2 regions of the Viridibacillus sp. FSL H8-0110 genome follow, and region 1 is predicted to be linked to the other one. Evidence: riboswitches for the same ligand, from Rfam matches in the RefSeq annotation. Region 1 holds a riboswitch; the other holds the start of a gene.
What was found. Region 1 has a riboswitch for cyclic di-GMP ahead of MHH98_RS14095 (hypothetical protein). Riboswitches for the same ligand answer to the same signal wherever they lie in the genome.
Positions count from the first base shown of each region.

Region 1 (16,241 bases):
TGTTAAAATGCTAGATAATTTAAACTATCTAGATAAAAAAAGTGATAGTGGGGATGCTCAATATGTCAAAGCCATTTTATAATCATGTAGCAGATCAACTGTCTGGTTATTTTGCTAGCGAAGCAAAACAGGGAATTGTAAATCGCTATTTTCTTTCATTGCCTTCTGAGGGATATGTAAAGGATGTACTAGATGCAGTAGCTACATTACCTGCAGCAACTACATTTTCTTATAAGCTTCCAGGTACATCCGAATCATATACTGCAGATGCATTACGATATGGTAAGCAAACGTATGTATTGGCCACAACTTTAGACGGAACGCATATTGATTTTCTTGTGACACTGCGAAATTTAATGAGTGAACAAAAAGGTGAATGGAAAAATACCTCTCTCGTTATAATATCCGACAATCTTCTTGATTCAATTCAGGGTGGTAGTAAGGATTTAACGTCAGAGGGTATGCCTTTGCATGTTAGTCAAATCGTCAATAATTTAGAAGAGCACGTTAAAAATAGTGCGTTAATAGGTAAGGATAAGGAAATTCTTTTACATTATTTAGCTGAAACTGAAGGTACGCACTATTTAAATCAGTCTTCATTCTTGGATTTTGAAGAGGTATTAACTTGGACAAATGGTTCTGAAATGCAGGATGATGATTATAAGGCACTTGGATATTTTAAAGATTTTGTGCTGACAGATTTAATCGATTCACGTGATATGGAAGTGGAGAATAGCGGTAAATACAAAAAAATTCAAAAAGAGATTGAAAAGCGACTAACGCAAAATGTTGAATTGTTTGACGAAGTATCTCGCCTTAGAGAACTTGGCAATGGTGAGGACCGATTAATTGATCTTTTTGATGATTTTGGAAAAAAGCTTTACAAAGATGATGATGGTATTGATTTAGCTGACATTTTAAAAGCAAAGGATAAGGTAGCGGACCGCAAAGATATCTTTCTTAAAGCAGATGAAATAGTAGTGCACCACAAAAAGACAAATACCAAAATCAAAACGTTTTGGCAAAAAAGTCCAAAGAAGCGTACGTATGAATTAATTATTTTTCATCCAGAATATGAGCCTTCAGAAGAGATAGAAGTAAAACTGCCGTTTAGTCGTTATACAAGTGACTCCTATATATTAAAGAGATCAGCTCAATTTGTTTCGTCAAAAGGGCAATCGTTATACGCAAATATCGCATTAGAGGAAGGGAATATAACCTTCAAAAATATTTCATATCGTCATGAAAATATGACCTCAAGTGCCTTTACTTTCCGTATTATGGTGCTTAAGGAAGAACAAGAATGGCTAAGTCACTATGAATTAACTTATGGTCTAACTGCGGCTGGAAGACTTTCTTTAAATCTATCTGATGAAAATGTCATCTTAGGAGATGGTTCGAACCAAGTTGTCATTGAAAATGAAGCTGAGATTGTAATTGCAGAAGGCGACGGGGTAGAAATCTCCTTTAATCTAGGTTTATTAGATGATGATACATGTTCTATACAATTCGACATTTTGCACAATGGCTGTAAGTTACCGGTCATCGTTAGTGATGAAGTATTGAAAACGAAAGACATTACCTCTCAAAAAATTTGGCTGCGTAAGATAAATCTTAAAGAGACTTTTATTTTGTCTGACGAAGCAAAAAAAATAAATATTGGTCAGCAGCCATATAAAATTGCAGATGAAGAGCGTATGTTTTATTTAATAGAGCAGCAATGGCTAGAAAATAATATGCGAGCAGCAACGTATCACCTGCAAACTTTAACAGCCATGCCGATGGATTTGCCTGAAAAAATAGAACAAACCTATAATGCATTTTTACAAGCTATAGGTAAAAGAAAGTCGATTCCATCATTGACCTATTACGATGAAGAGCTTCGTAATGCGGCTAAGGCGTATATTGAAGCCTATTTAGAAGAGATTCAATCGATTAAGGATAATGACTATTTAACAAGCGCTCAAAAAAATCTTTTATATCTTGGTACACTACGACATGATAGCACTATTTATATGTCGCCTTTTTCTCCGTTGAATGTAGCGTACCAATTAGAAATAATCGCGGAAGTAGATGGTCAAATAGTCGATGAAAATATTTTAAAGCGTTTGAATCCATCATTCCTCTTACCGTATTTAGTTAGTCCTATAGATGACAACTATTTAAAGCCAGACTCCTTAAATGCACTTTCTGAATGGCATTGCTTCCAGCAACAAACGGAGGTACAAATTGGAGAAACTAATGCATATTTAGCAAATGTCATTCGTGAAAAGCTAAAGCAATTTATAATGTATTATGATTACTTATTTACGATTAGTAGTAAGCCTAAATTATATATAAATATTATTAACTTAACGAATGATCAGGAAATACTAAAGGGTATTTTAAAGTGGTTCAAGGATTGGATTACGCAAACAGGTTCATTATCAACGATGTTTGAATTAGAAGTAACAAGCTATGAACCAAACTTACATTTAATGAGTGCATTTGAATTATTTAATACACTAAATTCACCAGCAGAAGTGAAGGATATTTTTGATGTTGAGTGTGCGACAAAGCAATTTGACGCAGAGGATGTTTTATTAGAAATTCAAAAGCATTTAAGTTTCTCAAAAGTATCGATACTAGAGGAGCCACGCTATAGCCATTTAACATTCTATAAAATGCAAAATAAGGAGCAAATGTCTAAGCAAATTATGCAAAATGCCCCAAATGCAATGAATTTAAATGGATTATTTGTATCGCCTGTATCGCAGAGTACAGAAAATGGTGGCTATCGTATTGGCTTTGGTGTGGGATCTTCGGATATTAATCGAGCGCTTTTAACAAGATTTACTGCTTTAATTAATGAGCTAAGTGCTAACATGAAAAATGCCGGGAGGGATCCTTACAAAAAAGATAATGTTATTTCCCTTCATATCGACGAAGATGATGAGCACTATTTAAAAAAACTATATAGCAATACTACATGGTTGACATTTATTGATCCTGCTGTAGATTTACGCTATTTCCAAGAAAGTTCAGATAACCTAGTTATCGTCCATTACTCAGATCAGCTTTCTTCAAGCAGTAAATATGATGCCATCACAGTAACCGATAAATCTAAGCAGTATTTTAATGTTATTGATGGATTTCTTCAAACACAGGGAGTAAGCGTACCAGAAGAGAATATTGATCATATTATTAAATCATTTAACACATTTAATGGTGAATGGCTCTTACGCGCGGTTCAAAATCAAGGACATGATAAGCGTGAAAAAATTAGCATAGTTGCAGCAATAAAGCATGCTTTACTGTACTTTAACCAAACGAATATTTTATGGGTACCGATTTCGATGGAGGAAATTGTTCGTGTAGCGGGCAGTATTCGATTGAGTCGTAAAGATGGTATTTTCTCGGGAAAAACAATTGGTAAAACAGGCAACTGTAGTGATGATTTATTATTAATTGGGCTTGAGCAGGTGGAAAGTAATTTGAAACTTCATTTTTATCCTGTTGAAGTGAAAATCGGAATTAACAGTAATGATGTAATTGAAAAAGGCATTAAGCAAGTGAAGGAACTAAATACACGAATTAAAGATAATCTTATTCATGACCAAACATTTGATGCTAAGTTTTTACGTAATTTCTTTGCTCGTATGTTTATTATTAACGCAAATAAGATACGGGAAAATGATTTTTGGCCCGAGCAATCATATGTAATTGCTGAAGATGTTTTAGAAAAGCTACTGAATGATGACTTTACTATTAGTGATGAAATGGTTGCTGAACACGGTGTAGGCGCAATTATTTCTTTCAAAAAGAATTTAATTAATCCGACACGTAATCGAGATAATATGGTACTAATACATGAAATTCCAGAAAATGTAGCATATCGTTCACTTGGTGTTAGGATGGAGGATTTAAAGAACAATGATTTTAGTCTAGTGACTGAAGTTGAATTTAAAGAAGAAACTATTCAGCTTATTCCTTTACCCGCATTTATTGATGTAGATGAAGATCAATCGGAACAAGTAGTAGAACAGAAATCTCATGCGGATGACGGCTCCCAACAGTTGGAAGTAGTAGAAGAACCAATTACTGAGGAAATAAACGGTACTGTTCTGGAACCCCAAGCAATACAAAGCGATAGCATGGAGGCTGCAGAGTCTAAAGAGCTGTATCAAATGGATAGTGCACCAGTGAATGAGGTGAAATTTGATGAAAAATCAATAGTATTATCATCGGATTCGGTGTCACTAAGCCAATCACTAAAAAGAAATGAGCCACTCTTTGGTTATGATAGAGAGAAGCCGGTATATTGGGAGTATGGTTCTACATTACTGTCAAACAGGCATTTAGTTATTGGTGGCCGTTCTGGACAAGGAAAAACATACTTTATTCAATCGGTATTGAAACAGCTTGTGGAAAATGGACAATCTGCATTAATCGTAGACTTCTCTAGCAGTTATACGAGAAGCCAACTGAATCCGAAATTTTTAAATTTACTAGGAGATCGTTTGGAGGAGCGTATTGTCTATTATGAAGGCTTCCCAATAAATCCATTCCGTCGCAGAGAGAAAATCATTGCCGGCAAAAAGTTTGAGGAAAAGGTAACTGATACAGCCTCACGAATTCGAAATGTATTTGCATCAGTGTACAAACAATTTGGTGATCAGCAGCAAAGTGCCATTTATCGTTCAGCGAAGAAATGCATTGAGATGTATGGAGATAAGGCAAGTTTGGAGCTAATGCTAGAGGTGCTACAGGAATTACCTGACACGTCAGCCTCTGTTGTTGCCTCGATCGTTAGTAAATTGAATGTATTTGTTGATATTGATCCATTTGATTATGAAAATGAATTTACTTGGGACGATTATTTCACAGCTGACGGCAAAGTATTCGTTATTCAGTTTGAAGGATTTGATCAGGATGATATTAAAAAGCTGATGACTGAATTTATTCTATGGGATTTATTCTCCTTTGCTCAAAGTGGTAATGTAGACAAGCCATTACCAATTGTTTTAGATGAAGCGCAAAATCTAGACTTTGGAAGCAATTCGCCTTCTGAAAAGATTTTACGTGAGGGTAGAAAGTTTGGCTTGTCGGCATGGTTTGCTACTCAAACGTTTAGTAATTTCACGCAAGCAGAGCGTACAGTTTTAGAAAATGCAGCTACTTCGATTTTCTTTAAGCCAGCTGAGAGTGAATTAAGCTTAGTAGCGAGGAAAATGAATATTACAAATCAGGATGAATTGCGTTACCTGCAAAAGGGCGAATGCATTATTCAAGGTCAGTTTATGGAGGACGGTAATTTAAGTGAACCAAAATCCTTAAAGGTGAAAGTTCCAGAAATCAAATAAAAATTTATAAAGATTAAATACTTTTATGATTGGACAAGTTTTTTAATCAATCAAATCAGAGATACTAGTTAATGTCATTGAAGGTCAAAATCCTTTAAAATAGGATTTTGGCCTTTTTTGTCTACATCTATACTAACTCCTGATGATAAAAAGAATTATTTTATGTAGTAAGGTTTAAGAGATAAATGGGAAATGATTGATCGTTTATTCTAGTTTGATAAAATCACCTCTTTAGTTTTTCTAAGAGGTGATTTTTTATTGGATATATATGTTAAAATTAATGTACTATAACCAAATGAAAAAGAGGGAACTGTAATTAAACACTTTCAAAATAAGAGTATTGGATACTTACGCCACCATTTCTACTAACTACTATACTATTAATTGCTTTTCTTCCTAATGAATATAGACACTATTCACTTTTAGTAGTCATTATTTTTTTGGGTGGTATTTCTAATTTGGGATTTTTAAGTGGAGAAGAAAAACAATAATAAAAAAGAGAAGTCATCTTAAATAATAGGAGCGTTTCTACGCTTCAACCAGGATGGAATCGTAATCGAGCCCGCTCTGCAAAAATAAGAATAGCAGAATTAATTTAAGAAAAAAAGGAAGTGATTAATTGGCATTACATAATCGGTATCAAGAAAAGTACATCCAGCAGCTAACACCTAGACCTTCTAAAAGAATATTGTCTAAGGGAGAAAGTGTTCTCCGTGCCATAATAATCTTAATTTCATTATTGTCAGTTACGAACTCATTAGGCTTGAAGCGAAACAAAAAATTTGTGAAAGTAGTGTCTGGACAATGAAAAGAAAATTTCGATTTCAATGGGGAGCTTTTCTAATGCTAATCGTTTACGGTGGCCTCTTTTTTGCCATGTTTTTCCGTATATTTTTTATTCAAGCTTCAGGTCAGGTAGAGGGGCAAGCTTTGGCGGCAAAAGCGGCAGCAAAATACGAAAGATCAAAAGTAATTACAGCTAATAGAGGGAACATTCTCGATCGGCAAGGACAAGTTATTGCAGAAGATACTATTAACTATCGCTTAGTAGCTGTAATTAGTCCTAAGGCATCTGAAGGAACTAAAACTCTTATGCACGTTGCAGATAAAGAGAAGACTGCTAATATATTAGCAAAATATCTTCCTGTTAGCGAAAAAGATATATTTGATAAATTAAATACAAAGGTGAAGAATGCACAAGGTAATGAAATTCGCCAAGTAGAATTTGGTGCTGCGGGTCGTAATATTAGTCATTTAGTAATGGAGAACATTAGTAGTGAAAAGCTACCAGGTATCATTTTCATGGAAGAAACAAAGCGATTTTATCCAAACGGTATCTTTGCATCGAATTTAATAGGCTTAGCTCAAAGGGATACTCAAGAAGACGGACAATCTAGAACGGTAGGGAAAATGGGATTAGAATCCATCTATAACAAAGAATTATCCGGTACTGATGGAAGGGTTCAATATAAGAGTGATTTATGGGGGTATTTGCTACCTAATAGCAATAAGATGGTAGAACCTGCGAAAGATGGTGCGGATGTATATCTCACGATTGATAAGACTATACAAAACTTTTTAGAAGATTCTATGTCCAAAGTTTACAAAAAATATAATCCTGAATCGATGGTAGCAGTCGTTGCCAATCCGAAAACCGGAGAAATACTTGCTGTGTCGCAAAGACCTACATACAACCCACAAGACGGTACTGGACTTGAAAATAGTTGGTTAAACCAACTGACAGAGTTGACGATAGAGCCAGGTTCTACAATGAAAACTTTTACATTAGCAGCTGCTATAGAAGAAGGAAAATGGTTTCCAAACGCGAAGTTTCAGTCTGGTCAATACATGGTAGGAAATGTACCAATTGGAGATCATAATGACAGACAAGGTTGGGGGCCAATCACCTATTTAGAAGGAATTCAGCGCTCATCCAATGTAGGAATGGCTCATCTTTTAAAACTAATAGGAGATGATAAATTCATTTCTTATGTAAACAAATTTGGGTTTGGTGAAAAAACAGGAATAGATTTACCAAATGAAGCTACAGGACAAATCTTAGATAAATATCCTATTAACCGTGTAACAACAACTTATGGACAAGGTTCTACAGTCACACCTATACAATTAATACAAGCTGTTTCAGCCATTGCGAACGATGGAAAAATGATGCAACCGTATGTAATTGAGAAAATTGTAAATCCGAATACGAAGGAAATCGTCAAAGAAAACAAGCCGACTATTAAAGGTAAACCAATTTCTAAGAAAACGTCAAAAGAAGTTAGAAAGATTTTGAGTACTACTATTACTTCAGAAAATGGAACCGCTAAAGATTTCGCAAGTCAGGAATATGAAGTATCAGGTAAAACAGGTACTGCGCAAATGCCAGACCCATCAACGGGCAAATACGACGAAAGGGGAAAAAATTATTTTCTGTATTCGTTTTTAGGCATGGCTCCTGCAGATGATCCTCAGTTAGTTATGTACATTGCCGTGGGAAAACCGAAACTTGGGCCAACAGAAGTGGGCTCTGAGCCAACATCAATAGTGTTTAATACAGTGATGGGAAGTAGTTTAAAGTACTTAAATATTAAGCCTCAAAAAATTAAGAAAACGAAATCTCAAACGATGGAAAACTTAAATGGTCAACTTGTTGAGGATGTTGAAATAGAATTTGAAGGAAATGGAATCGAAACAGTTATTATAGGTAATGGTGATAAAATTACGGATCAATATCCTACAGAAAAATCAGAAGTCTTATCTGGTGGTTTGGTATTTTTGAAGACAGATGGGGATTCAGTTGTACCTGATTTTACAGATTGGTCACTCCGCAACGTTTTAACGTATCAAACAATGGCTGGTGCTAATATAGAAATTAACGGCGAAGGCTATGTACAAAAACAAAGTGTTAAAGCTGGTAGTGTATTAAATGGAAACAAAAAGATTATTCTGAAAATGAAAAAACCGGAGGAACATTACAAGTAGTTAAAAAATTATTGAGAATAAGACGACTACGAAGTTTGTTAAGAACTAAATCAATGATTAACGTACAACTATTTATATTTCAAAAATTAAACTCTCTTCCAGTTATTTATAACAAATAACTGGAAGAGGTTTTTTATTTTAGTTAAAATTAGCGAATTGATTGATGACTTTAAAATGAATCAGCAATTTTAAGGTCGTAAAGATAAGTATAATGAATACCATTTGGCTATGAATTATTTTACTAAGTTTTTACTGATATATGCAAGGTTAGGCAGTATACTAATAAAGTAAAAAGGTTTACTTCAGTAAAATAATGTATATTATATTTGTTGAATAGATTCTCTTTAAAGACAAGAAAAGTAGGTGAACAAAGTGGGGAAATATCAATTGGATACCAAAGGTCAGGTGGCTGTGGCAAAGTATCATGAAAAACTTAAGCCTGCCAAATTTGATAAAAAGCAGCAACTTGAAAAAATACGTGCGGAGTATTTGAAAAAAAAGCAAAAACAAACAGATAAATAATATGAATGAAAACATAGGAAGACTAAAACCTCCCTATGTTTTTCTTATTCGAAGTTCTTTTTTTCAATTGATGAAAGAGTTTATTATTATCCTAAATTGCAGATTCGGTGACAAAAAACTCATCATCAGATATCCATTCCTCACTAATTGATTTTGAAATTTATGCTTTACGTCACACAATAATAATTGCATTTATAACAGTTTTAAATATGGAGACGGAGGGAGTCGAACCCTCGTCCAGAAACTCCAATACTCAAGCTTCTACGCGAGTATCTTGCCTATTTAGGATTCACACATCATTAGCCAGTAAGCAGGCGTCCTGTACACTAACCTAAAAATCTCTTGCCGGGGACTCAGGTGGCTTACTCGTAATATCATACAGTACGCGGTTAACCATTTATATATAAGGGTTTTACGCTTTTTATCAAAACAGAAAAATCCGTTCAAATCATGTAATTCTTGTCTTGAATTGTAGCTGGTGAACCCCCTGTTTACAACGTTATTATTTTGAATAATGGCTATGTCATTTCAATGTGGTTCTTATAAGAAAATGTGTATTGAATTTTAAAGTGGAAGGTTAATTACAAGTAAAATTTATATTAGTATTAATTTTTTTATCTTTAATGGCAATGCTAAAAGATAAATGGAAAATTTTAAGCAAGTTTAATAGAAATTGTGAGGTGAGTATATATGGATTGGAAACCTGATAGAAAAGCAAAAAAAGCTATCTATAAACAACTCGCAGATTATATTGAAAAGGGAATTGCAGATGGGACATTCCCACCTGATAAACCATTGCCATCTGAGAGGAATTTAGCAAATATTTTAGAAATAAATAGAAGTACTGTGGTAAATGCATATGACGAATTAGAATCGAATGGGCTAATTGAAAGAAATAGAGGAAGTGGTACTACCATTAGTAAAGATATATGGGGTATAACAAAAAAACGAATTCCTAGCTGGAATAGGTATATTGGGGCAGGTTCTTTTCTCCCTAATCTACCTGTGACACAAAAAATAAGAAAAGAAGCTGTTGAACATAATTTAATAAATTTAGCTACAGGTGAATTGTCAGAAGAACTTTTCCCAAAAAGCTTTTTAAGGGAGATAACCTCTACACGTTCTTTTATTGGAAGCCTAGGATACGATCATCCACAGGGGAGTGAAATCCTAAGAAAAACCCTTACAAAACATATAAAAAAAAGTCGGGGAATCGAAACTAATCCTTCTTCAATACTTATAACATCAGGAGCGCAACAAGCATTACATTTAATTGTACAATGTTTGTTAAAGCCTGGAGATTCAATAGCAATAGAAGATCCTTCTTACAATTATAATCTTCCGATTTTTAAATCAGCAGGTATACAAATACATTATCTACCTGTCGATAGGGATGGAATTAACCCTGAAGATTTGCAGTCATTATATAAAAAACACCGTATTAAAATGATTTTTTTAAATCCAGATTTTCAAAATCCAACGGGTTCCTTAATGCATGTAAAAAAAAGAGAAGCTATTTTAGATATATCCTCAAAGCTTGGGATTCCAGTAGTAGAGGACGATCCTTATAGTTTAACAGCTTTTTCAGGAGATAAAATACCTACCCTTAAATCAATAGATAAGAACGGAAACGTATTATACATTAGTTCTTTGTCCAAAATTGTTGCCTCAGGATTAAGAATAGGGTGGATTATTGGCCCAACATCGGTGATTGAAAGATTATCCGATGCAAAGCAACAAATTGACTTTGGACATTCTAGCTATACACAATGGATAGCAAATGATTTTTTAGAATCAGAAAATTTCAATTTTCATATAAACCGTTTAATTAAGGAATTAGAAAAAAGGAGAGATAAAATTATAAAAAGCCTTGATATATATTTAAAAGACCAGGTGGAATATTCTATTCCTCAAGGTGGTATTCATATTTGGTGTAAAATCCTTAAAAGTTTTAATGAAATCCAATTACTTGAAGAATCAATTAAAAAAGGCGTCATTTATGTTCCTGGTTCTACAATGGGATCTAAAAATGGATTTGTTCGTTTTACTTTCGCAAGAGAAGATGAAGATTCGATTGATGAAGGAATCAAAAGGTTTGCAGAAGCTCTTAATTGTTTGTAAACATTTCCTTCTGGAGAAGCATCTCGTATATTTTAAGGAAATTTGTTATTAACATTTATTTTAAATTTAATTCTTAAGATAAGTGGATGGTCAAAAAATAATCCAATTGGATGGTTAATAAAAATATAAATCCTTTATCATTGAGTGGTAGTTGATGAAACATCCATATAGGCTAATTAAAAATTATTTGTGGCTATGTGAGTGAATTGATTTTCATTTAACATTTGTATACAAAGGGATATCGGACGTTTTTAGCGCCCGATTTGAGGGTTGTAATGGTGTCTTATTAAAAATAGCCCTTGTTTGCAAATTACTATTTTGTGATAGTATATTATTTACTATTAAAATGTTGGCCTATAGTAACCAGATATTATTATTGAAGGAGTTGATATAATATGACATGGACAGTTGCTATTATGATAGTGATTGGAATTATTTTTAAATTGTTAATGAGTCCTCCAAATGCACTTGTGGCATGGTTTTTAGATAAATTTGAACTTCATCAAAAACTTGATTCAGAAGATGTTACTGTAACATTTAATGGAAAGCATTTAGAAGAGGAAGAAAAAATTAGATTTATTGAGTATTTTAATGAAGCTAACTTTTTAAAAAAACATTATATATTTCCAGGCAATGAAAAATTATTCCTACATCCAGAGACTAATGTAACTCCATTTGTCATCAACTTAAAAAGGGGCAAAAAAGATGTTAATTACTTTGTTTATAATCCCGAAAATAACGTTGATGTAGTTAAGCAGTGGAAGAAGAAAGTTGTTTCTTATAGTCTTAGATCTGATGATCTACAAAAATTTAATATGTCAACTAATAGAACTGTGGAGTAAGTATACTTTTAAAGATGTTTACAATAACTTCATGAATTGTATTTTCCAAATTGAGGTCGCCATATAATGAAATTAAATCACTTCTTTGGTATTGCTTGAACGATAATATAAAGTAAAGCGTTAAGTTGTTTTTGATTTCCGAAACGCCCTCATATTGCAATTCCAATGACAACGGACACCATATACTATGAAGGTTTTTAACTGACTTTCATTGAAGAAGCATATCATTATTTATTACGAGTACATTAAAGGAGCTAATTATGTTCAATGATAAAGATTTACTTAGTGTAGATGTAGCAAAGATGTATTACGATTTAGATAAGACTCAAGGTGAAATCGCTAAAGCTCTCGATCTGTCTAGACCTACTGTTTCGAAGTTATTGAAGAACGCCAAAGAAAAAAATTACGTGAACATCGTTATTAACGATCCTAGAGATTAGTCTTTTAACCTTGAATTAGCACTACAAGAAAAATATCAATTGAATGCTGTCCCCATAGCATTCCCTCCAATAGATGGAGAACAGCAAATTAAAAAGTACATTGGTAAAACAACAGCTAAATAACATCTCGACTTTATTTCAAACAGTACAAATTGGCTTTAAGACCGTAAAGTGATAATAAATTTATTTGATTTTGATATAAAAATATAAAAGCCTTACTACACTTTATTGTAGTAAGGCTTTTATAAGTTGTTTAATTCTTATTTAACTAACGTACCTGTTAGTTGAAAAAGGCTATTTTACCTCTTCCCCTTTTGTTATAAAACGAAAGTTCATTCTTTATCATAGATTATACTACTAATTTCCAGTGGAAATAATTTATTTGATTACAGTTCAGATATCCGCCCTCACTGTAGAGCAGATTTACAAGGTAATCCTATACCAAAGGAACAATAAGTAAGTAATAGAGCTACACACTATTCTAGAAAAATATGGATTTTTTAATATTACAAAATATGGAATTTAACATTCATAAGGAGGGGGGCATTTTTCGTATGTAAACTAAGAAAAAATTCTTGTAATTCTAGTTCGACAAAAAATGACAAGTAATATATAATGTTGTAGTAATATATGAGCATGAGATTAGTACTATTTATAAAAATTGAAAAAGGCAAACTTATTGAAAGGTAAGGACGCAAAGCTACGAATCTAAAATCCTCTTGGATAATGATAGTCGGGTTGCCAAGAATAATAACGATTATTTGGCTATCTTATCTATATCTGGGATAGCTTTTTTTATTACACTCCTACGAGAAGAACGAGCAAATGTTAACAATGTAGTATAGCAGATCATAAAGAAGAAGGGAATTAAAAGATGATAGTCGTAGATAAAAAGAAATATAAAATGGCAATTCATGAGGTTTCGAAGGAAGTTCATGTACAGGTGCATGGATTAATGAAAGAGGAAGATGCAGAAGGTTATATGATAGATTTACAGGATACGATTAATAAAGTATCAAGAAAAGACTATACGTTTGTTGTCGATGGGACTCACCAAACAACTGTTCCATCAAAGGTTGTACCACAGTTGGAGCAAACGATGCAATTTTATTCTAGCTTAGGTTTTAAGGATATCCTTGTAGTAAAACCTTCATCTAAAATTGCTCAAGTGCAAATTAGGAATGCACTTGAAAGAATTGAGTTCACAGGTACATTTATCGATAAAGTACCTCATTCTATGTAAAGTTAGGTCCAATAGAAAAGAAATTTTTATTTTATAATTCGGAAGGAAGATCAATAAGTGCAAACAACACAAGAGTTGTATACATATGAGATTATAACGAAGGAACAAACAGCTTTAATTCAGAAAGCAGCTGAATGCCTGGCTCGCTCATTTATTGGAGTGGACGTTTCAGGAAAATGGGTTCAGGAACCGATGGTAGGTCAATTAAATATAGGTTATGAAGATTTCTATATGTTTACCAAGGAATATTTAGACTCTACAATAGAGCAGGGATATTGCGCAGTCGCTCTGGATATTAATAATAATGTTGTTGGTGTGCTTGCTGGAGATACAAATGCACCAGAGATTATCGGAGAAGATTTATTTGAAGGTTCTTTTTATGATATGAATGTAATTCTGCGTGTTCTGGAAGATGTGGATAAACGTTTCATGGAAGATTATAAAAAACGAAACGGAAAAGAAATTGAAGATGGAGAGTTATTACACCTATTCATGTTAGGAGTGACAGCTGAACATGAACGTCACGAAATTATTCAACAATTAGGAAATGAATTGCTAACAAAGGCATCATCACAAGGGGTGAAGGCCGTTTTAGGTGAAGCGACAAATCCGAAGTCGATACGTGTAATGGAAAAATATCATAATATGAAAAAATATAAAGATATAGACGGAAATTATATTGTTCATAAATATCTGGATAATAGTAAGTTGAATGGTATTCCTGCAAATGTAGCGGATGGAACATATATCCTTATAAAGGAGCTTTAAAATAATCATAATTGAGTCTTATTCAATAATTAATAGGAGTTAGGAGATATATTTATCATGGAAGCTGTTATGCTAGGAATAATTGTTATCTTAATGGTGGTAGCGGTGTATTTTGCTTACCGATATTTTTCACTAAAACATCATCTTCATATTAATAAAGAAATAATAAATGGAATGAAAGAAATATCAGCAGGTAATATCGCAAGTAAAGTTGATGAAAAAAGTTCTAATCATGCTGTATTTAATCAACTAATTGAGTTTTTCAGCAGTACAAGGGAAAAAAAATATTTATTTTCAAAAAATGTACATGAAAAAGGAGAAAATCTCGCTGAAATTGGAGAATATGCTTCTGAAAAAGGGGATATTGTTAGAGCGGCAATCGATGAGGTAGGTAGAGGATTGCAGAAACAATTAGTAGCTACAGAAGAAAGTGCCGAGTCTATGGAAGAAATGGCACAGGCTATCGAAGATCTATCAGTGAGATCAAATCAAATTTCATTTCAATCAAATACTACTTTAGAATTGACGCAAGAAGGAAACGAGAAGCTCAAGGATTCCTTAGGGAAAATGGATCAGTTTAATCAAACGATAAATGGAACATTTGATGCAATAAATAAACTCGGAGAAAAATCTCACGAAATTGGCACTATTGTAAAAGTGATTTCAGGGATTGCAGAACAAATAAATTTATTGGCATTAAATGCGGCAATAGAAGCTGCCCGTGCGGGTGAACATGGTAAAGGATTTGCGGTTGTTGCTGATGAGGTTCGAAAATTAGCCGAACAATCACGCCAGTCTTCTTCTGAAGTATCAAATATTGTAAAGAATATTCAAGAAGAAACTGAAATAGTTGTCAAGTCAATGCAACAGGGAACTGAAGAATTTAAAGATACAAATACGAACATTGTAGAGGTTGGAACCATGTTTGAAGAGATTCTATCTACTACAAAGGTCATTGCAGAAAATAATGAATATTCTTCTGCAAGTACAGAAGAGTTATCTTCTGCTTCTCATCAGATAATGACAACAATTGTTGAGATAGCTTCTATCTCTCGAGAATCTGTTGAAATGTTTGAGGAACTAATAGAAATTAGTGATGATGAACTAAATACAATGCAAAAACTTGTTTTGGAAGCTGAGAGTCTTGTAGAGTTAAAAGATGATGTAAACAAATTATAATTTACATGGAATCATGGTTTTGAAGCTGCGGAAACTAAAGTGGGTTAAGATGCTGAAAATAAGGTCAGTTTAGCAGTATAAAGATTTTCACCTTGCTCTCTGATAAATATAAAAGTGCTTCTCATAGGTTGATTCAACTTGTGGAAAGCTTCTTTTTTATGTTGGGCAAAAACTGATAAAAAGTGCAAAAGGGGCAAGGTGTGGCTGCAGTTACTAAAAATGATTCGATTAAGCGCATGAAAGCCATTTGGCTTATTGATATTCTCATTTTTATAGTTGAAGTCCCATCCTGTCTTTCGTATGGTGCGCTAACAGATGTCCAACAGATCATCTTTGACCTGATGGATTATGCAGTCAGCGATATCTCGATGCCTTTAGGTAGGTGCATTATTGATCGCGATTTTTGTATCCTGGAATATTTCAAAAGAAGATTTGTTTGCCGAAATTAAAACAAGGATCGAATGTTAAGATACATATTCTTTTACAGTTGTTATTTTCTCTTAAAATATATAGTTCCAATTGCCATCATCATCGTTCTTAATGCAGCAGGTCTATCAGATGGGATTTAAATTTTTTAAAAATAAAACTACTTTTAGTAAAACATCAAGGAGCTAAAACAATGAAGAAAGTACAAAAATTGTTTCCTAGTATGGACGGGAATGACTTTCAAAGAGAGGAAATATTGTCTTACTTTAGGACAATTTTAACGAAAATAGATGAATTAAAGGACCCTAACAAACTAACGCTAGGAGAAATGCCCGAGTACACAGAGGATTACTATAATCGTGTTATTCAAAAG
Region 1 covers NZ_JBBOPJ010000001.1:2,800,809-2,817,049, reverse strand. The annotation lists gene dptG (DNA phosphorothioation-dependent restriction protein DptG) at 1-82, shown strand, start outside; gene dptH (DNA phosphorothioation-dependent restriction protein DptH) at 63-5,342, shown strand; gene MHH98_RS14120 (penicillin-binding protein) at 6,186-8,327, shown strand; gene MHH98_RS14115 (hypothetical protein) at 8,700-8,849, shown strand; gene pdxR (MocR-like pyridoxine biosynthesis transcription factor PdxR) at 9,540-10,970, shown strand; gene MHH98_RS14105 (YfmQ family protein) at 11,366-11,812, shown strand; gene MHH98_RS14100 (MarR family transcriptional regulator) at 12,073-12,252, shown strand; cyclic di-GMP riboswitch class I at 12,912-12,998, shown strand; gene MHH98_RS14095 (hypothetical protein) at 13,127-13,495, shown strand; gene MHH98_RS14090 (hypothetical protein) at 13,553-14,263, shown strand; gene MHH98_RS14085 (methyl-accepting chemotaxis protein) at 14,321-15,442, shown strand; gene MHH98_RS14080 (hypothetical protein) at 15,643-15,891, shown strand; gene MHH98_RS14075 (pyridoxal phosphate-dependent decarboxylase family protein) at 16,062-16,241, shown strand, end outside.

Region 2 (16,241 bases), 1.4 Mb from region 1:
TGACAGGATTAAGTTTTCGTTTCTTGGCAGCATTGATGGAACCTTTTTCTGATAAAGATATTGCGAGTTTTTTAGATGATATAGGCAAAACATTATTTGTTTTGTGTGCAGTATCTTTTATTATTGCATTTGCCTTCTTTTTCACAGCGATATTAGCCGTTATACTTCTGAAACTACAAATACAAGAAGGATAGGATTGGGGTTGTGGAAGCATTTTTACTTGGTTTAGTCGTCATTATATTCGTTGGCAAAATTGTAAGTTTACTATTGGAGGACCCAGAAGAGTGGGTTATTCTATTGAAAATAATCGTTGCAATATGGATTTTAAAGTTTGTTTTTAATTTTTGGCATTAGTATCTCATAGATTAGAGTTATGCTTCATACAATGATGTAGATAACAGGAAAGATGTGAAGAGGGGGATGACTAGCTCGGGCGGTGCAGAATATGAAAAAAACGTCAATTTACTATGTAGGAATATTGATGGCAATTGTCATCATTATTGTGGCCATGTTTTCATACAATAATGAAAATCCTATGAAAACATCGTCTAAAGGAGAGAATGTATCTACTAATGAAGCGGAACAGCTAGCAGTCATTTTATCTAGGATTGACAAAGTCGGGAAAGTTGAGCTTTATTTTTATGCAGGTGGACAAACGGCACAAGATGTAAAAAAAGATTCTTCATCCTTAGAGAATTATTTCAGCTGGTCTAATACAACTGGACAAGAAAGTGGGCAAGTAACTGGAGTATTAGTTGTTGCGGAAGGGGCGAATGACATCGCGGTAAAGAATGAATTAGTAACTACGCTGACAAAAGTGCTGGAAATTCCTGCACACAGAATTGTTGTAATGCCTATGGAAAAGAGAGGGGAAATAAAATGAGAGTAAAAAAGAGAGCAGTTTGGTTTTTAACATTATTGAGTTTAGCAGCAGTTATTTCAGTGTACTATCTTATGAATCCAGCACAACCATTTAATGGTCTTAAAATCTTCTCAGATAGCACATTAAATAGCACAGCAGTTGATGATATTGCTAAACTAACAGGCAATGATAAAACACCTGTCACAGCACAAAGTGACTTATTTGAAGAAATGCGTATGGAGTTAATAAATGAACGTAGTCAATTGAAAACAACTCTAACGCAAAAAATAGCTTCAGATAAGTATACAGCTGAAGAAAAGAATGAAGCATTTAACGAGATGGATGTTATTGTTAAGAAAGAATCTAATGAAGCGATGCTAGAATTGCTCATTAAAACTTTAGGTTATTCAGATGCATTTGTACGAGCTGAAAATGATCAAATTCGTGTTACAGTACAATCTGCTGAATTATCAAAATCAAAAGCAGATGAAATCGTATACACGGTTAAAAAAGAGGTACCTACAGCTGGTAAAATAGTAGTCGACTTTAAATCTGAGTCTTTTTAACGAAAAAATAACGATATTGTCTTGAATAATTCCTATTTTCAATTATCTATTTAAAAATACCCCAAAACACGATAGAATAAGTAGTGTATTATATTTCACAAAATTAAGGGGAGTAATTTATGTTGAAAATTCAGGAAATTCGAGAAATTATTAAATTAGTAGATTCATCTTCAATCGACGAGTTCGTTTATGAGGTAGCAGATACAAAAGTGAAACTTAAAAAACATGGTGGTGTGGCAGTTGTAACTGAAGCGCCAGTAGTTAAAGTAGCTCCAGTTGCAGCGCCAGCACCAGTTGCGGCTCCTGCAGCACCAGTTGCAGCACCAGTTGTAGCTGAAGCAGCGCCAGCAGCACCAGCAGTGGATGCATCATTATACAAAATCACTTCACCGATGGTAGGAACTTTCTATCAAGCTCCAAACCCTGAATCACCAGCTTTCGTAAAAGTTGGAGATAAAGTAGGCGAAGAAGCAGTAGTATGTATCGTTGAAGCTATGAAATTATTTAATGAAATCGAAGCAGAAGTTAGTGGCGAAATCGTTGAAATTCTTGTTAAAGATGGCGATCTAGTTGAATATGGTCAACCTCTGTTCCTAGTAAAAGAGAACTAAGGGAGGCCTATCCAAATGAAAAAAGTATTAATTGCAAACCGTGGAGAAATAGCGGTACGTATTATTCGCGCTTGTAAAGAATTAGATATTCAGTCTGTAGCTGTGTACTCAGAAGCAGATCGTGATGCACTTCACGTTCAATTAGCTGACGAAGCATATTGCATCGGACCAAAACTTTCTAGTGAGAGTTATTTGAAAATTAGTAGTATACTAAGTGTTGCTCAAAAAACTGGCTGTGATGGAATTCACCCAGGATATGGCTTCTTAGCAGAGAATGCTAGCTTTGCAGAAGCATGTGAAGATGCTGGTATTACTTTCATTGGACCAACTTCAGATGCCATCAAAATGATGGGTATTAAAGATATAGCAAAAGACTCAATGATTAAAGCCGGTGTACCTACAGTTCCAGGTTCAGTTGGTATCGTTGCAGATGCAGCTGAAGCAGCCGAAGTTGCGAAAGGTATTGGTTACCCAGTAATCATTAAAGCAACTGCCGGTGGTGGTGGTAAAGGGATCCGTGTAGCACGCACTGAGGAAGAATTGATTAAAGGTGTTCAAATCACTCAAAAAGAAGCTGCTGCAGCATTCGGTAACCCTGGCGTATACTTAGAAAAATTCATCGAGGATTTCCGTCACTGTGAAATACAAATACTAGCGGACAACTATGGCAATACAATTCACCTAGGTGAACGTGATTGTACAGTTCAACGTCGTATGCAAAAACTTGTTGAAGAAGCTCCGTCTCCTGCACTTTCTGAGGAACGTCGCGTTGAGATGGGTGAGGCTGCAGTTAAAGCTGCGTTAGCTTGTGGATACCGCGGTGCTGGTACGGTAGAATTCATCTTTGACTACCATGAAGACAAGTTTTACTTCATGGAAATGAATACACGTATTCAAGTAGAACATCCAGTAACTGAAATGATTACAGGTATTGATCTTGTTCAACAACAGCTTAAGATTGCTTCTGGCGAGAAATTAGTGTATAAACAAGAAGATGTGAAAGTGAATGGTTGGGCGATGGAATGTCGTATCAATGCTGAGAATCCATCTAAAAACTTTATGCCTTCACCGGGTAAAGTAGAAGATTATATAGCTCCGGGTGGTTACGGTGTCCGTATCGACTCTGCTATGTATCCAGGATATAGTATTCCTCCGTTCTACGATTCAATGGTTGCAAAATTGATTGTACATGCAGATACACGTGAAGAAGCAATTGCTAAGATGAAACGCGCATTAGGTGAATTCATTGTTGAAGGACCAGGCATTCAAACAACAATTCCTTTCCACGCTAAATTAATGGATCATGAGGTATTCAAAAAAGGTGATTTCAATACGAAGTTCCTTGAAGAAAATGACGTCATGAATTCATAAGAAAGGGGCGAATTCTATGGCTGAAAAAGTGATACAATCTTTACCTCAAAGCACTCCTGCTGGTAAGGAAGAGCTAGGTAAGATTGAAGTAGCGCCTGAAGTTATTGAAGTTATTGCAGGAATTGCTACTACAGAAGTGGAAGGCGTTTCTGGTACAAGAGGAAACTTCGCTACAGGCGTAGTAGAAAAATTCGGTAAAAAGGTTCATGGGAAAGGTATTAAAACCGAATGGACTGAAGCGGGCTTAATCGTAGATGTATATTGCTTCGTGCAATATGGAGCATCTGTTGCGAAAGTAGCTCATCAAGTTCAAACCCAGATTCGTGAAGCTATCTTTAATATGACATCTCTTGCAACGCAAGAGGTAAATGTACATATTACCGGCATCCAATTTGATCAAATGAACGATGCAAAAACTGAATAATGTAAAAAAACACCACTTCCAATGAAGTGGTGTTTTTTTATTGTGTTGAAAATCAAACTCGTCATTAGAAAGAATCAAATAATTTCGTTAAAAACTCTTTGGTATAAATAAATGAGAGGTTTTTATTTGTTTAAAGATATCCCACAATCAATTACTAATGAATCTATGATCCAAATAATAAAATAATTTTGCTATAGCTAGCAATTTAAACGATTTAAAGTTAATGCTCATAACTACTAGAGGATAATGAATAGTTTAGGAGTTTTTTCTTATAGTTTAATGAATGTATAGTGATATAGGTAAAAAATTTAAAGGTAAAATATTTAATGTGATACATTATTACTATATAAGAAAAAACACAATTCAAGTAAAGTTTAAGTAATGCGACTTTTTCGATAATGAAAATGATATTTTTATTATAAAACCAATAAATAGGAGATAAGTTTTAGGTTGTAATAACTAGAGTGAGGGAAATAAATTGGAACTTATTAGATGTAAAACAATTCATATGATTCATGATGTAGTGTAAGATATCATGGTACTTTAGATTTATAAAAATTGAATAGGCAAACCTAGAGAAATTTAGGGACGCAAAGCTAGAGGGGCTAAGGTTGAAAAACTATGCCAGCCAGTTGCCAAAGAGTACATTATACTTTTTGTTATTTTGGGTTAAATAAAAATGTCTTAATCATTTTTATTTAGACGTTATCAAAAGTTAGCTACTCTCTTATAGAGTAGCTTTTTTAATGAACTTCTTAGGGTTTTATTCATCTGGAGGAGAAAGCATATGTCAAAGAAAATGTCTAAATTAATTGCTATTGCAACATCAACAGCGTTGTTAGCAAGTTATTCGGGGAGTGCTGTGAATGTTTTGGCAGCACCGAATACCAATGCTAATAAAACGGCATTAGAAAGCAAGATCAATGAGGCAATAAATGCTACAGTTAGTAAATTTGATTTATACGGAAATAGTAGTTTAAGTGAGTATAATGAAGTCTTCAAAATGAATAATACAAACATTAAATCGATAACAAACAACGGGGGAAATTATTCAGGCTCTCCTATTAATAAAGCAATAGATGGTGATATGAATACACATTGGGAGACTGGAAGAGCGAATACTGCGCAGTTTACTAACGAGGTAGTATTCAATTTAAATGAATCGACTGAATTAAATAGAATTGTTTATGCTGCTAGACAAACCAGTGCTAAAGGCAAAGGATTTGCGGAAGAGTTTGAAATTTATAGCTCTATCTCGGATGAAGGTGATGATTATACTTTAGTATCTCCTGGAGAATATAAAGGTTCAACCAGTGATGTTGTTGAAATTCAATTTAAACCAACTGAATTCAAAAGAATCAAATTTGTGTTCAAAAAGGCCAATCAAGATTGGGCAAGTGCAGCAGAATTTAGTTTTTATAAAGAAGACCAAGTAAAAGAGAGTATGAAAAAACTATTTACTGATGAAAACCATAATAAAGTATCTGATGAGTTCAATACAGTAGAAAAGTTAGAAGCATTAGAGAAAAAGGTTCAATCACACCCTTTATATGATGAATTTATAGAAGATATAGAAGATGCATTAGTATTAATAAATGAATCAAACATAGAAGCAACTAAAGCCAAAACAAAACCTTTTGAGTATTATTCTAATGAGGAATATTCTAAGTTGTTTAGAATGGATATTGAAAATATTAAGAGTATCCGAAATAATGCTGGTCAGTATCTTAGTCAAGTAATCGGGAATGCCGTCGATGGCAACCTAGATACTTACTGGGAAACGAATAAAAGTAATTCAAATGACTTCACAAATGAAGTAGAAGTAGAATTTAAAAAATCAGTGGAATTAAATAGAATCATGTATGGAGCAAGAAAATCTGATCGCAAAGGATTCGCTGAAGAGTTTGAAATTTATGCTTCTCAAACGTCTAAAGGAGATACATATCAACTAGTTACAACAGGTAAACATAATATGGTAGAAGGATTAGTCGAAGCTAAATTCGAATCTACTAAATTTAAAAGAATTAAATTTAAGTTCAAGAAATCAAATCAAAATTGGGCAACTTTATCGGAATTAGCTTTCTATACTGAAGATGTCATAGAAGATAAGGTGAATAGTATTTTCACTGATGGAACAATGAGTAAGGTAGTGCCAGAATTCAATAGTGTAGATAAAATCAACGCACTGGAGAAGGAAGCGAAAGGACACCCACTATATTCTATTCTAAAAGATCGACTAGATTTAGCTAAATCTATTGTGAATGGAGTTCAAATCGAAGGAACTCTAGTTGTAGCAGAACAACATGGAGATATGGTGAAACATGCAAATCAAAACCTGAAGTTTGGCTTTGGTAACAATCTGCAGCCTACAGGCTTCGCTGCTCAACCAGGAGATCAAATTACTGTTTATGTTGATGCGGATGCAACAGGACCATTACCTAAGTTATCTTTTGCCCAGCAAGAAGGTTCTTGGTCTAGTTGGAGAAAAGATGTCAGCCTAGTACCTGGTAAAAATGAAATCACTGTACCAAAGGTTAATAAAGATAGCTGGTATAACAAGGCTGTCACTCCTGGTGGAAGTATTTATATCATTAATCCATATACGAAAGAACAACAAGAAAAAGCGCCGACAATCCGATTTGAAGGTGTGAAAAAAATTCCTTTCGCAACAGCAGATACTAATGTAAAAGAGTTCAAATCATTCTTAATTGATTACAAGAAAAAATTAGATGAAGATAAAGCAAAACATCCAAATGTTGAAGATAGAGAAATGCTAGACGTATTCGAATTCGTGAGTGACCATATTTTCTGGACGGGTACAGCAACAGGTGCGTACAAAACGTATATAGAAGATGGCTATAGCCCACTTGAAACAATCAAGTCGTACAATACACATATGAAAGAAATATTTAAATATTATGGACTGGATGCTAGTAGTGAAAGTCATGACCCTAAATATATTCGAGATAATGTACGTCTTGCTCAACCATATGCGTATATGTATGCAGCTGGCGACCATATCGGTACTTTAGATGATGTTGTTGCTAATCACTTAATTCCATTTGAAGTAAGAGGCCCATCATGGGGCTTAACACATGAGATAGGTCATAGAATGGATGTAAGTGTTAGGTTATACGGTGAAACAACGAACAATATGTTACCACAATACATGTCTGGCTATTACGGTAAGTTAGATAATAGAATCCCATATGAAGCAAACATTTATAAAAATGTAATAAAAGAAAATTTAAAAGATTATAATGATCAAGGAGTTTTCGAGAAGTTAGGTGTGTATTGGCAATTAGAGATGTATAGCCCTGGCTATTGGGGGAAATTAAATAGACTTTATCGAGAAAGAGATGTAAAGCTTACAGATGGAGAAAGCTCTAAACAACAATATTTGGTTGAATTCTCTTCTGAAGTATTGGAGTTGGATTTAAGTGAACATTTTGCTAGACATGGATTTGTGGTTAATGAAAAAACAAGAGAGAAAACTGCCAAGTATAAGAAACCAAAGAAATCGTGGTATTTAAATGACTCTGTAGTAGGCTATGAAGGAAGAGGAATAGAAGACAAAAATGCTTCGGTTAAAGTTAGCATTGCTTCGAATGCTTCCGCTAAATCAAAGACGTTAAGTTTCAAAATGGATAAGAAATATAAGGACGATTTCTTAGGCTTTGAAATTTATAGAGACGGTGAATTAGTTGGATTTACTAGTACTGATCAATTTGTAGACCAAAAATTAGACATGGATCAAAACTATACTTACAAAATTATTGGCTATGATAAGAAACTAAATAGTTTAAAACCAGTAGAAGTGAAGGCGTATCAGCCAACTCTGTCAGCTGAGGAACATGTAACCCTAAAATTACGCCAAGAATTTGATCCAATGGATTACGTAAAAGCGGCTACATATCAAGGTGATGATATAACGAAAGATGTAGTTGTAAAATCGAGTAACGTCGATGTAACAAAAAAAGGGAAATATGAAATTATTTATGAAGTGAAGAATGCTGGGACTACAGAAACAAAAACAACAAAATTTACTGTGGCAAGTGATTTCACATTTATCTCTGATTTGGATGCTAAATCAGCTAATATTGCATGGGGAGGACTAAAGAAAGATTTAGCACCTGCTGGTGGAGCAATTACATTAGTTAGACAAGGCTTAGATACTACCTATGTAAAGGGAATCGGCGCACACGCAAATTCTGAAGTGGTTTATGACATTGAGGGCAAAGACTTTGACGTCTTCGAAAGCTATATAGGAATTGATCAAGCTATGAAAGGTAAAGCTTCAACTGCAACATTTGAAGTATGGGTTGATGGCGAAAAGAAATTCGAAAGTGACGTATTCAATGCGAACACAGAACATGAATTTGTAAAGGTTCCTGTTACTGGTGCTAAAGAGATAAAACTAGTGACAACAGATGCCAAAAATAACGGTAACACAGCAGATCATACAGTATGGGCAGATGCTAAGTTCACGAAAAATTCTAGTAAACCTTCATTAGCTGTACCGAAAGAAATAGTGACAGTTAAATTAAACGAAGACTTTAATGTATTAAAAGATGTAGAAGCATTTGATACTGAAGATGGCGATTTAATAGAGCAAGTTGAGGTTAAAATAAACGGCTTTAACTCAAATAAAACAGGTACTTACAATGTAGAATATTCGGTAACAGATAGTGATGGGAATACAATCTCTAAAACTAGAACAATAGTTGTTTATAGTGCGGCTTCTTACTTAAGTGATATCGATTGGGAATCAGCACGAACTGATTATGGAACAGTTCGAAAAGATAAATCTAGCACAAATAACAATATTAAATTACTAGTGAATGGTAAAAACAAAGAATTTGAAAAAGGTATTGGAACACATGCAAATGCTGAAGTGGTTTATAACCTTGCTAATTCTAACTACGAATATTTTGAAACATTTATAGGTGTGGATAGAAATATACAAGAACAAAATAATTCAAGTATTAAGTTTAAAGTTCTAGCTGATGGAAAAGAAGTTTATGACAGTGGGCTAATGAAATATAATACAGAAGCAAAACTAGTAAGAATACCTGTAAAAGATGTAAATGAATTAAAACTAGTTTTAAATGATGCAGGTAATGGAATTTCTTCAGATCATGGTAGTTTCGGTGACGCAAAATTCTTAACTTTAAATAATGCACCAAAAATGACAATAGCTAAATCCATTTCAACTAAAGTAGGACAAAAAATCGATTTAAATGAAAGCTATTCAGCAATTGATGCAGAGGACGGGGACTTAACATCTGAAGTAAAAGTTACAGGAACAGATCAAGTAAACTTTGATAGAGCCGGCAAGTATAAAATTGCGTACACAGTTACAGATAGCGATGGAAATACAGTGACAAAAACTAGAACAATCGCAGTGGTGGATATGGATGATTATAAGTACTTAACGGATTACGATTGGAAGTCAGCAAATACAGGTTGGGGAACACTTACGAAGGATAAGTCTATAAGTGGTAACGCATTAAGACTTACAGATGATTCTGATGAAGTAATATCATATGAAAGAGGTATCGGTACTCACGCGACATCAACAATCGTCTACGATTTAACGGACAAAGACTCTGCATATTTCAGTTCATTTGTTGGAGTCGATAGACAAATGTTTGGATCTGTAGGAGCAGTAAGTTTTGAAGTATATGTAGATGGTGAAAAGAAATTTGATAGTGGCGTAATGAATTCAAGAGACCCACAAAAATTTGTAGAAGTAGATATAAACGGAGCGAAGGAACTTAAACTAGTAGTTAAAGACGGTGGAAATGGTAATGGATCTGACCATGCTACTTGGGGAGATGCTAAATTACATTTCGCAAATGCAGAAAGACTATTCACGAAAGATCTAGAAAAAGCAATTGAAGAGGCAAAAGGAATTGATAAAGATGATTATACCTTTGAAAGTATGGAAATTCTAAAAACTACGCTAACTAAAGCAGAAGAGATTCTAGCTAATAAAAAATCGACTCAACAAGAAGTAGATGAAGGGTTAGCTTTATTAAAAGCTGCTAAAGAAGGTTTAGTTGAAATAGATTTAACTCAAGTGATTACTATAAAAGATAAATATTTAAGTAATTCTATCAAGAAAACGTTAGGATTAACTGGAGATATTACGCTTGGTGATATGTATAAACTGACAACTTTAACAAGTGAATCAAGAAGAGCTAGATCTCTTGAAGGTTTAGAACATGCTAAAAACTTAGTAACGCTAAATATTACAGAAAATGAAATAACAGATTTCTCTCCATTAAAAGGTTTAACTAAATTAGAAAATTTAATAGCTGATCCACAATATGTTGAAGTAGGAGAATTAAAAGGGTCAGTAATTGAAGTAGAGAATCTTGTTTTAGGAATAGATGGAAAGAAAGTCAAACCGCATTTAGCTGGGGTTAGAAACACTAAAACCTTTAAAGAAACAGAGATTGATATCAGTGAGTGGGAGCAAAATCCTGATAAGCTAATGATAGATATTTCAAAAGAGGATAAAGGAATCTACATGATGACATTAGTCTATAAAGTAGAAGACAACCCTATATATTTAATTTATGTTATTGATAATAATTAGTTTAAAAATTTTTATGGTAGAAATATTATTGGATAATAACAGGGAAATTTAATTTTGTCTATTGTATTATTTTGTAATTTAACAATATGAAAATGGGCTGTTCTAAAAGTCGGAGAAAACCGTCTTTTGGTGCGGCTTTTTTTCTTTATATTTGTGATATGTTAAATAACTCTGTTTAGTGGTGGCACCTATTTACTAACGGGGCGGGTTACTTCAAGAAGAAGATATTGTGTATTTGGCATTTTTTTGGGGGTAGGGGACATACCTTCTTAACAGGAGGGATAAACCGAGCAGGGGGTATTGAACCAGTTAATATGGACTTTATTACATTTGATTTGTGAGATAGGTGAAAGGTGTAGCCTTGTTTAATAACTATTATATATATGCATCTATGTTTTAAAAATGGTGGATTAGTTGAAACCTAGGTGTACATTTTTACGTATATGTAAAAAAATGAAAGGTTGTGTGGCATGAATAAATACTCGATTACTGAATTTGTTAAAAATACGGAGCAAGAGGACAAAGGAGAAGGATTTTTTGAATTAGAGACGCCTCGTTTGCTGGAGGTAAATCTTGATGGACTCGTTTGGGCAAAGGCAGGTTCAATGGTCGCTTACAATGGAAAGATAAAGTTTGAGCGAGAAGGTATTTTAGAACATGGAATCGGGGCTATGTTCAAAAAGGCTTTGACTGGTGAAGGTGCTGCCCTCATGAAAGCAAATGGGCAAGGAAAGTTATATCTTGCTGACAGTGGGAAAAAAATCATAATTCTTTATTTACAGAACGAAGCAATTTATGTAAATGGAAATGATCTACTTGCATTCGAACCCTCTATCAATCACAATATCAAGCTTATGAGAAAAGTAGCAGGTATGATGGCAGGTGGTTTGTTTAATGTTCGGTGCGAAGGGACTGGTATGATTGCCATTACAGTCCACTATGAACCACTCACATTACGTGTAACACCTGGGAAACCAATTATTACAGATCCAAATGCAACTGTAGCGTGGTCGGGGAACCTTCAACCAGAATTTCAAACGGATGTTTCACTAAAAACTTTCATTGGAAGAGGTAGTGGAGAATCGATCCAAATGAGGTTTGAAGGAGACGGTTTTGTCATTGTTCAGCCTTATGAAGAAGTTTATATGCAGGAAAAGAGTTAATAGTATTTAAGCATATAAAAGCCTTCATTGAGCTACCAAAAGAGGCATTAATGATTCCAAAACTCCCGAATCAAGAATCGAATTGAAATAAGGTTAATTCTCTAAAGCGATGTCTAGATAAAGCTAATAAAAGTAAGTGTAGTTTAGTTTTATAAAAAATAAAGTTTGCTTAAAATCATCTCACCTCTTCAGATTTAGGTTGAGGTGATTTTTCATTGGAAATGTATGTTAAATTTATTATAAAGATTGTGAAGAAATGTACTACATTAACGAGGCAGTATAGTTGAATAATAAAAAGGGAATTTCAGGTATTTTGTCGAAATAGTTCACTAACGATTAAAATGAGGTGGATTTTATTATGGAATTTATAATAGATAATAAATGTTTTAACAAAGCAATTTCAGATGTTAATAAAGCAGTCTCATTAAAAACACCTTTTCCTATTTTGTCAGGTATTAAGATAACTGCTAATAATAATTGTATAATCCTTGTCGGCAGCAATTCTGATATTGTTATTGAAAAAGTTATTCCTTTAACGATTGATGGTGTAAAAGTATTGGAAGTTTATCACGAGGGTAGTGTTGTTATTTCTGCAAAACATTTAAGTGAAATTGTTAAGAAACTACCAGATAAAATACATATAAAAGTAAGCGAAAAACAATTAGTTACCATTCAATCCGATGAAATTGTGACCAAAGTATACGGATTTAATGCTGAAGAATACCCAAGTCTTCCTCAAATTGAAGAAGTTAAATTCATTAAAATCCCCAGTGTTGAATTAATAGATATTATTAAACAAACTGTATTTGCAGTCTCAAAGAGTGAATCTAAACCTGTCTTGACAGGCGTAAATATGTCATTCAAAGATAACCACCTTTCGTGTGTTGCAACAAATTCCCATCGTTTAGGGTTAAGAGAGCTTGCAGTAGAATCAAATGTAAGTGGTTCATTCATTGTTCCAAGTACAAGCTTAAATGAGCTTATCAAGTTGATTGATAAGGAAACTGGTGTCATACATATATTTGTAACAGATAGCTATATTGTATTTAAATCAAATACTAGCTCACTTTTTTCAAGGTTAATTGATGGTAATTATCCTAACATTTCAGGATTATTGCCAAATGATTCGAAGACAATAATTACTCTCAACACAAACCAGCTATTAAAGGGTATTGATAGAGCTTGTCTTTTTGCAAGCGAATGGAAAAATAACAATGTTCATTTAGAAATTAAAAATGATACAAAAATAAGAATTTCCTCAAACTCATCAGAAATAGGGAAAATAGAAGAAACTCAAAATATTAAAATGATTAATGGTGAGACCAATTTAAGTATTTCAATTGATGGAAGCTTTTTAATGGACGCCTTAAAAGTAATAAAAGAAGAAGAAATCAGAATAAGTTTCGGTGGTTCAATGAGGCCAGTCTTAATTGAACCTATTGACAATTCTTCTTATCTTCATCTTATTTCACCAGTACGTTCATATTAAATAGACCAGGTTCTTATTGCACTAACGTGGCAGGAGAAGATCTTTGAGTTGTTTAAATGGCTCTCTTTTCTTTGTCAACTAAATGGGCAGGTTAGTGGAAGAAGGAAATAACAATGGAGAAATAATAAAACAAATAGAAATAGATATATATATAGAAAAAAGGAGGGATTTCTTTGGGAGATTTCCAAATGGTTGAACTAGATACCGAAATTCTCGAAGGAATGGGGAGTTATTGTCTTAGAAGTAAAAAAAAATCACTTGGATACATAAACAAAAATAAGTGGCTAAACGAAAGTTTTGAGAGAGGTTTAAAGTATATTCAATTACTAGAAAATAAAAAACAAGTAGGTTTTATTGAATATACTGACGCAGAGTTTTCCTCTAGGGTGGTTCACGCTAATAATTATTTGGTAATCCATTGTCTATGGGTAAGTCAAACTGGAAAAGGATACGGGACTAAACTGATTAATAAATGTCTTCAAGATGCAAAAAGCCATTCTAAGCGAGGTGTAGTAGTGGTTACAAATCCTGAAACTTCTTGGACACCAAGTAAGGATATCTTTTTAAAGAATCATTTTAAACTGGTAGATACAGCACCTTATAATTTTGAATTACTTGTTTATCAGTTTGAAAATAGCAGCTTACTACCAGTCTTTCCTGCTAATTGGGATGAAAGAATTAATAAATTTGAAAACCTTACTATACTACGCTCCTTTCAATGTCCTTACGTAGAAGTCGCAACTGAAAATATAATTATGGGTGCAAATGAATTAGGTATAGATGTCAAAATCATTGATTTGAAAAGTAGAGAAGAACTGATGGAGTTATCCCCAACTCCTTATGGAATATTTTCAGTCGTTTTCAAGGGGAAACTTATCTCATTTCACAGATTAACAGTTCATTCGGTAATGAAACAGCTGAAAGCGCTTATGAAATATGAGACCGTGAAGGATTAATACCTAAACTAACGGGGGTACTTTAGAAGAAGAGCATTGAACTGTTCTGGCAGCTCTTTTTTTATTCTAGTAACGGCGCACTAAATTTCTCAAAAAAAGTACTGAAGAGATTACTTTTTGGATGGAAAAATATGATTATCATGCCTGGAAGCTTTAAAGAAAAACTATACTAGTTTCTCCCTTGAAGATAAACTAAACATAATCAATTATACGAAAGAGAATGGCGAAGTAGTTTTAGGAACGATGAAATAGACGCCGTAGTTGGGGGATATAAAAGTATGAGAGCAGTAATGGATCAAAGGAAATGGCATTGGTTGGACTATGTTCTATTTCTCATTCGTACAATATGGATTACGAATATTGGCTACGTGATATTCATAGGTACGACAGGTTTGAACAAGTGGATTTTACTTTTGTGGGCTATTAGTTTATACATAATACCTCACCTATTTTATAGGCCCGGGCTTATAAAATTCCCAAAGTATGTATTTGCCGAGGTATTGCTAACGGGTTCAGCGTTTATTTACCTATCGATCCAATATGAAATATCAGAGACTTACGGTTTTCTATTCTTGCCTATGCTTACTGTAGCTTATGCTTGTCAAGTGAAGCCGTTAATTTGGTTAGGACCTTTCTTATATATTTCTATTTTTTTTGCTGGCACATTGGCCGGCGATCTCTTCGCTGATGAGGGTTTCTTTGCTCGCTTCATTGATACAACTATTTTTTATGGTATCGGGTTATGTTTAGGAAGGATGACCATTGTCAATAACGCCAATAAAACGTTAATTGCTTCTATTGAGGAAAAAAACGAGGACTTGGAATATTACTCAAAAAAGATTGAGGAACTGACGATTAAGGAAGAACGAAATAGAGTTTCACAAGATTTGCATGATACAGTAGGCCATATTTTCACATCAGTCATAACGAGTTTAGATGCTCTTCCTTTTCTATATCGGGCAGATAAAATAGAAGCAGAAAAAAATATAAAAGAGATTTCGGATTTAGCACGAGATGGATTGCATGATGTGAGAAAGACAATTCACCAGATGTCGCCCATGACTCATCAAACACTTATTGAATCTGTACAAGAATTGATTGTTGATTTTATGAAACATACATCAACGGATATAAAACTGATTGTAGAAGGAGAAGCGACCAAAGTCGGCGAAAGGATAAAGTTTGCCATTATTCGTTGTATACAAGAAGGGCTTACAAATGCGAAAAAACATGGGCAGGCTACCATTATTAATGTAACTATTTCGTTTAATCAAAAAGAATTGATTGTTCTCATTGAAGATAATGGAATGGGCTTTAGTGAATTGCATTTAGGGTTTGGCTTACGTTCAATGAAAGATCGAATATCGGCATTGGCAGGTACAGTGGAATTTTATTCGAAATTGAATGCTGGTATGAGGATAACGTGTCACATACCTACGGCAAAGGAAGTGTCATTATCATGATAAAAGCGGCAATCGTCGAAGATCAAGAGATTTTAAGAAAGAGCTTAAAAATTGTGATTGAAAGCATTTCTGACATTGAGATTATTGGAACTGCGGAAAATGGAGAGAAGGCCATTGCTTTATGTGAAAGGGAAAATATTGATATTCTTCTAATGGATATTCAAATGCCGGTGATGGATGGTGTAAAGGCGACAGAAGAAATTAAAAAACGATGGCCCAATATAAAAATTATTATACTTACTACTTTTCAAGATGTTACACACGTTTTGAATGCCTTAAATGCTGGTGCAGAGGGTTACATATTAAAGGCTGTTGATCCTGAATTTTTGGTTCAGGGAATTAAAATGGTGTATCACGGAGGTTCCCTCATTCCTCAACAATTAGCAAAAGAGGTGTTTGGTCAGATACAATCAACTAAAAACGAACACTCGAAACAACTTGACCATAACTCTATGAAAAACCCATATGAATTAAATAATCAAGAATTAAAAGTATTAAAATGTTTAACTCAAAGATTATCCAATAAAGACATTTCAGAAAAGATGTTTCTTTCAGTCGGAACTGTGAAAAATTATGTCTCTAACATTTATTCGAAATTAAATGTAAAAAACAGATCCTCAGCTATTATGAAAGCAATAGAAGAGAGTCTTATAGAAGATAAGAAATATTGAAGTAAGAGAGTGAAGACAAAGTTAAATTAACTTTGTCTTCACTCTTTTTTAATCGCAACGA
Region 2 covers NZ_JBBOPJ010000001.1:1,378,470-1,394,710, forward strand. The annotation lists gene MHH98_RS06790 (stage III sporulation protein AE) at 1-194, shown strand, start outside; gene MHH98_RS06795 (hypothetical protein) at 205-354, shown strand; gene MHH98_RS06800 (hypothetical protein) at 446-883, shown strand; gene MHH98_RS06805 (SpoIIIAH-like family protein) at 880-1,428, shown strand; gene accB (acetyl-CoA carboxylase biotin carboxyl carrier protein) at 1,548-2,039, shown strand; gene accC (acetyl-CoA carboxylase biotin carboxylase subunit) at 2,055-3,410, shown strand; gene MHH98_RS06820 (Asp23/Gls24 family envelope stress response protein) at 3,427-3,834, shown strand; cyclic di-GMP riboswitch class I at 4,390-4,474, shown strand; gene MHH98_RS06825 (NPCBM/NEW2 domain-containing protein) at 4,622-10,438, shown strand; gene MHH98_RS06830 (AIM24 family protein) at 10,909-11,601, shown strand; gene dnaN (DNA polymerase III subunit beta) at 11,960-13,090, shown strand; gene MHH98_RS06840 (GNAT family N-acetyltransferase) at 13,264-14,046, shown strand; gene MHH98_RS06845 (sensor histidine kinase) at 14,325-15,509, shown strand; gene MHH98_RS06850 (response regulator transcription factor) at 15,506-16,180, shown strand.
Region 2: linked by a shared signal. The riboswitch ahead of MHH98_RS06825 (NPCBM/NEW2 domain-containing protein) and the one ahead of MHH98_RS14095 (hypothetical protein) in region 1 are both predicted to bind cyclic di-GMP.